Regions from separate parts of the Pristimantibacillus sp. Z349TD_6 genome, predicted to be linked through region 1. Evidence: riboswitches for the same ligand, from Rfam matches in the RefSeq annotation. Region 1 holds a riboswitch; each other region holds the start of a gene.
The links. Region 1 has a riboswitch for thiamine pyrophosphate ahead of AC0VYE_RS15220 (ABC transporter substrate-binding protein). Riboswitches for the same ligand answer to the same signal wherever they lie in the genome.
Positions count from the first base shown of each region.

Region 2: it holds a riboswitch for thiamine pyrophosphate, as region 1 does, so the genes downstream of both, AC0VYE_RS22155 (ABC transporter ATP-binding protein) here and AC0VYE_RS15220 (ABC transporter substrate-binding protein) in region 1, are expected to answer to the same signal.
Region 3: it holds a riboswitch for thiamine pyrophosphate, as region 1 does, so the genes downstream of both, thiC (phosphomethylpyrimidine synthase ThiC) here and AC0VYE_RS15220 (ABC transporter substrate-binding protein) in region 1, are expected to answer to the same signal.

Region 1 covers NZ_CM149662.1:3,553,068-3,556,347, forward strand. The annotation lists gene AC0VYE_RS15210 (GerAB/ArcD/ProY family transporter) at 1-64, shown strand, start outside; gene AC0VYE_RS15215 (glycosyltransferase) at 156-1,628, shown strand; TPP riboswitch at 1,767-1,879, shown strand; gene AC0VYE_RS15220 (ABC transporter substrate-binding protein) at 2,064-3,104, shown strand; gene AC0VYE_RS15225 (thiamine-binding protein) at 3,171-3,280, shown strand, end outside.
Region 2 covers NZ_CM149662.1:5,022,126-5,025,405, forward strand. The annotation lists gene AC0VYE_RS22140 (DUF6855 family protein) at 1-51, opposite strand, end outside; gene AC0VYE_RS22145 (DUF2087 domain-containing protein) at 400-1,005, opposite strand; gene AC0VYE_RS22150 (SLOG family protein) at 1,211-1,768, opposite strand; TPP riboswitch at 1,856-1,958, shown strand; gene AC0VYE_RS22155 (ABC transporter ATP-binding protein) at 2,046-2,822, shown strand; gene AC0VYE_RS22160 (ABC transporter permease) at 2,803-3,280, shown strand, end outside.
Region 3 covers NZ_CM149662.1:5,634,274-5,637,553, forward strand. The annotation lists gene thiC (phosphomethylpyrimidine synthase ThiC) at 1-1,357, opposite strand, end outside; TPP riboswitch at 1,670-1,774, opposite strand; gene AC0VYE_RS24605 (glycosyltransferase family 4 protein) at 1,849-3,006, opposite strand; gene ytvI (sporulation integral membrane protein YtvI) at 3,090-3,280, opposite strand, start outside.

The DNA.
Region 1 (3,280 bases):
AATTGTGCTGCCGCTGCTTATGCTAGCCGTTGGAATACGCAAGAAATACAAAAAGGCTGCATGATTGAAAGTTGTGCGCAGTGCTCACCCAAGCGGATAGGCTGACATATTTTATGGGTAAGTGAGCCGTTTATGCTTGCTTGAGGAGGATACGCGTGAGCGATGCCAATAGCTGCATGACAAGCATTATTCTCGTTACCTACAATAAGCTTGAATACACGAAACAATGTGTGGAAAGTATTCGGAGACATACGCAGAGAGGCAGCTATGAGCTGATTATTGTAGATAATGGTTCGACGGATGATACGGTAAAATGGGCTAAAACCGAGAGCGATATCATCGTAATCGACAATGGCTGCAATGCTGGTTTTCCTAAGGGCTGCAACCAAGGATTGGCCGCGGCCTCGGGCGATCTTCTGCTGCTGCTAAATAACGATACAATCGTAACGCCAAGCTGGCTTGACGGTCTCAAGCGCTGCTTATTTAGTGATGAACGAATTGGGGCAGTCAGCCCCGTTACGAATTCGGCTTCCTACTGGACGACGATCCCGGTCGACTATACGACGATAGATGAAATGGAGCTATTTGCTTCTGCACTGCATGCCAACCCTGACAGAACAAAATGGGAGGAGCGCGTGAAGCTGGTCGGCTACTGCCTTCTGCTGCGGAGAGAGGCATGGGAGAAAACGGGATCGCTCGACGAGATTTTCGGAATCGGCAACTTTGAAGATGATGATTATAGCCTGCGGCTCCGGCTGGCGGGATATAAGCTAATGCTGTGCGGCGATACGTTTATACATCATTACGGGAGCATCTCCTTTAGCTCGGAGCCAGAACAATATGTACAAAACTTCAGAAAAAATGCTATAGTTTTTATGTCCAAATGGGGCTTTGACCCTGGTGATGCAACGTATATACGAATGGATTTCAGCACCGTAATTGAGCGGGAATCGCATGAGTACAGGCGCGAGAATTGCTCGATTATGGAAATAGGCTGCGGGTGCGGAGCTACGATTTTGCATATGAAAAAGCAATTCCCATCCGCAATATGGTACGGAGTTGAGCGTAACGAGCTGGCTGCTAGAGTAGCAGAAGCTTCGGGAATTACCGTATTCCGCTCGAATGATCCGAAGGATTGGAGGCTGCCTGCTGAAGGTCTTGACGGCATCGTAATCGGAGATGCTCATGCTTACGGGACACCGCAAGCCATGAAAAGTCTAGTTCGTCTTCTAAAGCCTGGGGGCTGGCTAGTCGGGTGCTTTGCCAATCGCTATTATTTCGACAATATTCGGCAATATTTAAATCCAGCTAATGCACAAGCACAGCATCAAGCGGCATCACAGTACTCCGCAGAACAAGTTAGCCAGCTTTATCTGCAGGCCGGTTTTATCTATGTGAAGATTACACGTGCGGATAATAAAGCGCAGGAGCAGCTTGAATACATCCATCTGCTAGAGCAGCTAACGTCTGAAGAGATGTCAAAAGAGCTGACAGCCGCTTATTTGCTCGTATATGGACGCCTTGCTCCTGCAGCAGAGACCAAAGAAAAGGCAGACTTTGAAAGTTCGCAGGCTGCTGAAGAAGCAAAGGTTGAATGGCGGGATGAGCATGTGGATCTAGGACAATAACAGATGGTGCAGGAGCTGCATGTTCTGGCTGCCGTATGTAGTAAGAGGATTAGTATCGTGGCTTGATGATAATCATTTTCAAAAAAAACTAGCATTAAATGCGGGTTTTGCTATACAATGAATGGTATTGACGAAACCGAATATGTTCCGGGGAGCTGGTTAGGCCGGCTGAGAGGGGATTTTCTATACAATTCCGACCCGTTAAACCTGATCTGGATAATGCCAGCGTAGGGACAGAAGCTCTGTTTAGCAAGCAGGCGAGATCAAATTGATCAAGCATTTGCTGTATAAACAGCTGCACAGCCAATGATATGGCGTCCTCCGGATTAGGGGGACGCTTTTTTTTGTTGCGATTAGAATGATGCAGCCATGGAACCGGATACTACGAGGAGTCGTCACCTATAAGAATCGAAGCATGGAGAGGGGAACAACATCATGAATCAGAAAAAAACAGGGCATTTGTCGTGGAAAATCGTGGCCGCGATGCTAGTGTTCGTATTGACGCTGGCAGGCTGCGGCGGTGGCGCTGGGAACAAGGGCGAACAGCCGAAAGAGCAAGAGGGAACAGCGGACAAGCCGCTAGAGAAGGTACAGGTTGTACTCGACTGGACACCAAATACGAATCATACCGGACTTTATGTAGCTAGAGATAAAGGTTTTTTTAAGGAGCAAGGCCTGGATGTTGAAATTATTCAACCAGGACAAAGCGGTGCCGATCAAATGGTCGCTTCGGGCAATGTGCAGTTTGGCGTAAGCTATCAGGAGTCAGTCACGATGGCGAGAATTGCCGGCGTGCCGCTCGTATCGATCGCCGCTGTCATTCAGCACAACACCTCAGGTTTTGCTTCTCCGCTAGCAAAGGGAATCGATTCACCTGAGAAATTTGAAGGGAAAACGTATGGCGGCTGGGGCGCTCCTGTTGAAGAGGCGGTCATTCAATCGCTTATGCAGGAGAAGGGCGCAGATGTGAGCAAAGTAAATATGATAAGCATCGGCGACGGCGACTTCTTTACGGCAGTGAAACGGGATATTGATTTTGCATGGATTTACTACGCATGGACTGGCGTGGAAGCAGAGCTGCGCGGCGAGAAGATCAATATGGTTTATTTAACAGACTACAGCGACAAACTGGATTATTATACGCCGGTAATCGTGACGAACGAAGATTTGATTAAGAATAAGCCGGAAACCGTCAAAGCGTTTACTGCTGCCGTATCCAAAGGCTATCAATACGCGATCAGCAATGCGGAGGATGCAGCAGAAATTTTAATAAAAGCTGAGCCGGATTTGAACGCTGAGCTTGTGCGCGCCAGCCAAAAATGGTTAAGCTCCAAATATCAAGATGACGCGCCGCGCTGGGGCGAACAGAAGTTGAGCGTATGGGAAAACTATGCGGCATGGATGTTTGAGCACAAGCTGCTGGAGAAGGAGCTTGAAGCAGAGAAGGCATTTACGAACGAGTTTTTACCACAATAAGCAATTCGAACATACGGAGGGCGGGAAAGCCCGCTCTCACATACAACAAAGAGAGAAGGAAATCCGATGGCTAATGCATTAGTAAGCATTCAAATTTTACCAACAACGCCAGGCGGCGAGAGCGTTATTCCCTACGTAGATCGTGCCATTGATATTATTAAAGCGGCAGGTGTTCC
Region 2 (3,280 bases), 1.5 Mb from region 1:
GGGTGTTTTTAATTTCCATGGGTTTTCTTTTGTACCTTCTGTAAACGTCATATGTATTCGCTCCTTTTGTAATCCACTCTTATTATGTACTTTATCTTTCAGATATCCTTCAGAAGTTACTACATTCGATAAAAAAATTACTTTTCCTTTATGACGCAGTAGCACAGCAGCCGCTCGATGAGTTCAGTTTTACTTCTAACGGACATAGAAGCCCTTATTTTCAAATTTAAAGGCCAAATTAGCTTCTAACGGACATAGAGTCCGTTATTTGGCAGAAATCGCAGTCAATTATAGCGATTCGAGCTAAATAACGGCCTTTATGTCCGCAACTACGGCCAATAGAAGGAAATAAAGCAAATAAGGCATCTGATGTCCGCTATTATCAAAAACAACTTCCGCTTACGAAAGAATCTCCCACTTCGCCCATATTTCTTGCGGATTCAATTCGTATATATCATTTTCTCTAAACATTAATTGGTGCATAATGAACTCTCTGCGAATGGTCGCGAAGTCGTCATGATAACCTTTGATAAACGCGTTAATTTCCTTCTCTGTATACTGTTTCCCTCTCGTCAAATGAGAAACCATATGCTGAAGCACGATCAACTTTTTCTTATGCTGAGCCGGCATATGCTTAAGCTTACCCTCAGCAGTAAAAAAGTTGCGGATGACTGAATCCTTCAGTTTCTTATTGCTATCCTCCATGTTGTCCACTCCTTTCTCTGTACCTGCATTACGGTAAATGAGCTCCGCCGCCGCATTAGCGTTACTCTTAATAAAATAATGGTTCAGCGAAAAATAAATCGTATTTTTCTCTCTGCGTTCATTAATTAAGCTGGCCTCTCTTAATTTGGTTGCATGATGCGTAATCGTAGCAGGCGTCACGCCTAATTTCTCTGCCAGCACCTGCCCATTAAGCTCACCTTCAGCCAGCATAATCAACATTTTAATTCTCGTCGGATCGGATAATGCCTTATGATAGGCTACCACCTTATCTAATTGCACCGTTCGCCACCTCTTCCTCCATCAAACAAATTTAACTTATGTCTAATTAGATGTTTATCTAATCAGATAATAATACGCCACCTATTATTTGTCAAACATAATAATCTCGAAAATACATATAGTCAGCTTGGCGCATAAAAAAAAGCTGACAGGTCTCTGCCTGCCAGCATAAAATAAACTCCTCTTACTCAACTACGATGCATCGTTAATTTTCCGAATACAAATTGTCATCATCCGCAATGCTCTGAATGTCCTCCGAGCTTATGCTGAAATAGCCATAGCCCTCAGCCTGCTGTTTCTTTAACGCTTTTTCTTTAAAAAACTTGGGGCTGCCCTCGCCTGCATCCTCATCATAAACGAGCAGAATACCGTCCGTTTTCCGAAACAGCAGCTCGTCCCTAGCCGTAAACTGCCAAATGCCATTATAGGGCTGGTTGCTGACCGAAGCGTAATAATCGACCCCTTTTAAAACCTGCTGATAAAACTCCTTTTTATCATCCTTCCATTTCTCTTCCGGATTGCTGTATGCCGAAATAATTGAAAGTCTCAAATGAGGATAAATTTCCTTCAGCGCAATAACGACCTCGCACGCCCACAAATCCACGCCATATTGACCCGGGGTAATCACCCACTCAAGCCCATCTTCTATAAGCGGAACCAGCTTGCCTGTCAGCGCTTTTTTTATATAAACAATGCCCTCATGCTTCTGGCTAAAAATATTAAGCTCATGCGCTCGGTAGCCCGTTACGAGTAAATTTTTCATTTGTCCAACGCCTTTTCGGATAATTATGGTTTACATCTATCCAGTGTATGCTATAGTAGAAAAAATACAAATTGCATATAAACCTATTTATTTCACTAGGGGAGCCTAACGGCTGAGATGGAGCAACTGCTCCGGACCCTTGGAACCTGATCTGGATCATTCCAGCGGAGGGAAGTGGAGCAGCAAAGCATTCATTCATGCGCGCAAGCCTTGTGTGATCGTTAGACCCGCTCATTTCCCCTCGGAAATGGGTGGGTCTTTATTTGTTTACGGAGGGATGCGTATTACAGCCATAATCTCACTTCACCAAGTAAGCTACACCTACGACAAGCTTGCTGAAACATCTATACTGTCTAATCTTTCGCTTCAAGCCCATTCTGGTGAGTTTGTCTCTATCATCGGTGCTAGCGGCTCAGGCAAAAGCACTCTCTTTAAGCTCATGGCCGGATTGCTTCAGCCTAGCCTAGGCGAAATTAGGCTGCGTGGCAAGCCTGCACCCAATCGTCTCGGCAAGATTGCTTATATGCCGCAAAAGGATTTTCTTCTGCCATGGAGAACAATACTCGGCAATTGTCAGCTTCCACTTGAGCTGACATGCAGCAATCCCCATTATACCACGATCCAAATCATGGAGCTGCTAGAGCGCTTCGGACTAGCAGGCTATGAACAAGCTTACCCTGACGAGTTGTCAGGCGGCATGCGACAGCGGGCAGCTTTTCTGCGCACGCTAGTAACCGGACAAGAGCTGCTGCTGCTGGACGAACCGTTTGGCGCGCTTGACGCCATGACCAAACGCGGCATGCATAAGTGGCTGCTTGAGCTGTGGAGCGACCTTGGAAAAACTGTCCTCTTTATCACACATGATCTTGAGGAAGCGATATTGCTGAGCGATCGCATTTATTTATTGCCAAGTGCAGCTAACGAGGCGCAAGGGATGCAGGAAATAGTCGTTCCTTTGCCGAGACCAAGACACTATGAGCAAAATTATGAACCCGACTTCATCAAGCTGCGGCAAGATTTGGAGCGAAGACTGCATGCGCAAACCTCTAATTAACCAGTGGCTGAGCCATTACGGTCTTTTCATACTGCTGCTCGTTAGCTTGTTGTTCATTTGGCAATGGGTCGCACAGCTCGGACTGGTTCCGTCCTACATACTGCCGTCACCTAGCTCAATAGCTCAGGCATTAATCGAAGACGGCCATCTGCTGCTTGGCAAACATCTGCTGGCTACGCTTAAAGAAGTGTCCCTCGGTTTTCTATTGTCGATTGTTATTGGGACTGCGCTCGCAGCAGGCATGCACACTTTCCGAATACTGGAGAAGGCGCTGTACCCGTTTGTCGTCATCAGTCAGACCATCCCGCTTATCGCTCTGTCGCCAATTTTCATTATGTGGTTTGGCTATACGATTTGGAGCAAGGTCGCTGTTGTTTTTTTGACTGCTTTTTTCCCTATCGTTGTGAGCACCTATGACGGACTTAAGAAAAGCGGTAGCGAATATGAAGAGCTGCTGC
Region 3 (3,280 bases), 2.1 Mb from region 1:
GTGTTACATAACAAAGCATCGCCGTGCCGAACCATCCAATCATCGCAGCTCCAATTGCTGAAGTAATATGATCATAGCCTGGCGCGATATCGGTCGTTAGCGGTCCTAATGTATAGAAAGGCGCTTCATCGCATACTTCCAGCTGACGATCCATATTTTCTTTAATCAAATGCATAGGCACATGACCAGGGCCTTCAATCATGACTTGAACATCATGTTTCCATGCAATCTTCGTTAGCTCACCAAGTGTATCCAGCTCAGCAAACTGAGCAGCGTCATTGGCATCTGCAATAGAACCGGGTCTCAGGCCGTCACCGAGCGAGAATGATACGTCGTATTCTTTCATAATTTCACAAATGTCTTCAAAATGCGTATATAGGAAATTTTCCTTATGATGTGCCAGGCACCAAGCTGCCATAATTGATCCGCCTCGCGAGACAATACCCGTAACGCGCTTTGCCGTGAGTGGTATGTAGCGCAGCAGCACACCTGCATGAATCGTAAAATAGTCGACGCCCTGCTCGGCTTGTTCAATAAGCGTATCGCGGAATACTTCCCAGCAAAGGTCTTCTGCTTTGCCGTTCACTTTCTCCAGCGCCTGATAAATGGGCACTGTGCCAACTGGAACTGGAGAATTCCGCACGATCCACTCCCGCGTCGTATGGATGTTTTTCCCCGTGGACAAATCCATAATCGTATCGGCTCCCCAGCGAGTCGCCCAAGTCATCTTCTCCACTTCCTCTTCAATCGAAGAAGCTACAGCAGAGTTGCCGATATTAGCATTGATTTTAACGTGGAACTGCCGCCCAATAATCATCGGCTCACTTTCAGGATGGTTGATGTTCGTCGGAATAATGGCACGGCCGGCCGCGATCTCGCTGCGTACAAATTCTGCACTCATCCCTTCACGAATAGCGATGTATTCCATCTCAGAAGTAATGATCCCTTTGCGAGCGTAATGAAGCTGCGTAACATTTTGCCCTGTTTTGGCACGAAGCGGTTTCCTCGTTAAACCCGGGAATCGTTCCGCGCCTCGCTGCTCTGCTTTTTCAGCCGAAATAAATCCGTTATCCTCCGGTTTGATTTCTCTGCCCTCATAGGGCTCTACATCACTACGCTCCAAGATCCATTCGCTGCGAATACCGGGCAAACCGCGCCGAACATCTGCCTCATACGTTTCATCGGTATAAGGACCGCTTGCATCATAAACTCTTACAGGTTCATTCGGCAGCTCTTCACCATTTCTGCCAGTACTAGCTTCAAGTGCAATTTCTCTCATCGGAACACGGATGTTTCCCTTTGAGCCCTCGACGTACACCTTGCGGCTGCCCGGAAGCGGAGTAGAAAAAATAGACATAACAAAAACCTCCTAATGGAATAATAGAATTCCTCCTGGAGGCATACGCAAGCATATGAGAAAGTTTAAAACACCGCTGCTATACAAGTAGCTAGGCTGCTACAAGAGCTGCAATCGCTGGAGCGTGCATGGCGGCCACAAAGCTTTATCGATTCACTGGCGCCAAACAAAAAAACCGCTCCAGCAAAGGAGCGGTCGAAGAGTGTCGTCATGCGAGTGTTATCTTGCAAGGGTTTCCCCTAAGCAGATAAAGTCATGCCGCATAAGCTGAGGCTTCAGCAGATACCAGCAGAGCTTTCACGCGCAAAGCATAAACGCACAATCCCACTTTCCTACGCTGGCATAACCCAGATCAGGTTCAAAGGGACCAAAGCGATTCGCTTTATCTCAGCCATTGCGGCGCCCCTAGTGGATTTCCTTGTTTGACTATACCGTTTAGTAAAGAAGGGTGTCAACCCTCTATTTTCCTATCCGCGGAAAAATACAGCCTGCTACAGTCCGCTTTCCTTCAGCAGCCTTACCCAACGATCAGCGGTGTGACGCCATGTGAATGTCTGCTCCACACGCTCGCGGCTGCGGCGCCCCAGCTTCTGCCTGAGCTGTTTATCGCGAAGCAGCAGATGCAGCTTTTCTCGCAACTCTCGCTCGATATGAAGCTGATTGACCAAATAGCCCGTTTCGCCATTACGGATAATTTCTTTCATTCCGCCTGCACGTGTTGCGACTACCGGAACGCCGCAGGACATCGCCTCAACATTAACGAGCCCAAATGCCTCCCTCTGTCCAGATGGAACGACCGCTACATCAGCAACGAGCATCCAGCTGGGCACTTCCGAATGCGGCACGTAGGGCACAAAACGAACATGACCCGGACATTTGCGTCCAAGCTGTTCAAGTTTACGCGCATAAGCCGTTTTGCGATGCGAGCCATAAAATGGGCTCCCTACGATGATAACGACGAGCTCCGGGTGGCTTTTGGCAAGCTGCGGCACGATATTGAGAAGATGATGAACGCCCTTAAGCGGAATAAGCCTCCCTATAAAAAGCACCACTTTTTTACCATTCAATCCTCTCTTTTGCCTTAAACTCTCCCGTTTAGCGGCTCCTTCGGAGGAATATTGTGAAGGGAACCTGGCCGTATCTACCCCAGGATAAATGACTCGCAGCTTCGAAGCGACCTCTGGCGCTTTCGACACTACAATTCGCCTTAGAAACTCGCTATTAACGATGATTCTATCTGCTGCCTGCAAGCACTTATGCAAGTTTGCAGAAGAAATATAGGAGGGTGAAATGAAGGTGGAGGAATGCAAATAAAGCCAGACTCGTTTGCCTGGATTCAAACGCTTCATCGTTAGCACAAATTGGGGACGATTCTCAACGTCGATGACATGAGGAGAAAAACGGTGAACCGCATGTCCTACCTCTTGAATATATCTCAGCTTATTGCCCGCTGCAAACCGTTCACAAACAACACCGTTAAATTGTCCTTGACGAGGCAATCGCTTGCTCAGTCTTCCAAATATACGAGGTTCCGCGTAAGGCTTAAGCAGCGGGGCAAATTTCTCTACCACTCGCTCAACCGAGCTGCTTCCTGATGATGGAATCGGGAAGGAGCCTGGAGTTACAATTGCTACTTTTATAGGTGCCATCTATTCGTATGCCTCCTGCATGATCTGCTTTTTTTGCAGTATCATACGTATCTAGCAGCGGCTTTGGCACGGCTTTTCCAAGGCTATAGCTTGAATTTCATTTGGAATAGTCCAGCTCTTCGAGCTGCCATATAGATGATCACGACAAGCGGTCCGATGAATACACCGATAACACCGACGAGCTTGAAGCCGACATAAAGACTTACAAGCGCTGACAATGAGCCGATCCCTACAGAATCACCGAGAATTTTAGGCTCAACGATGCGGCGGAATA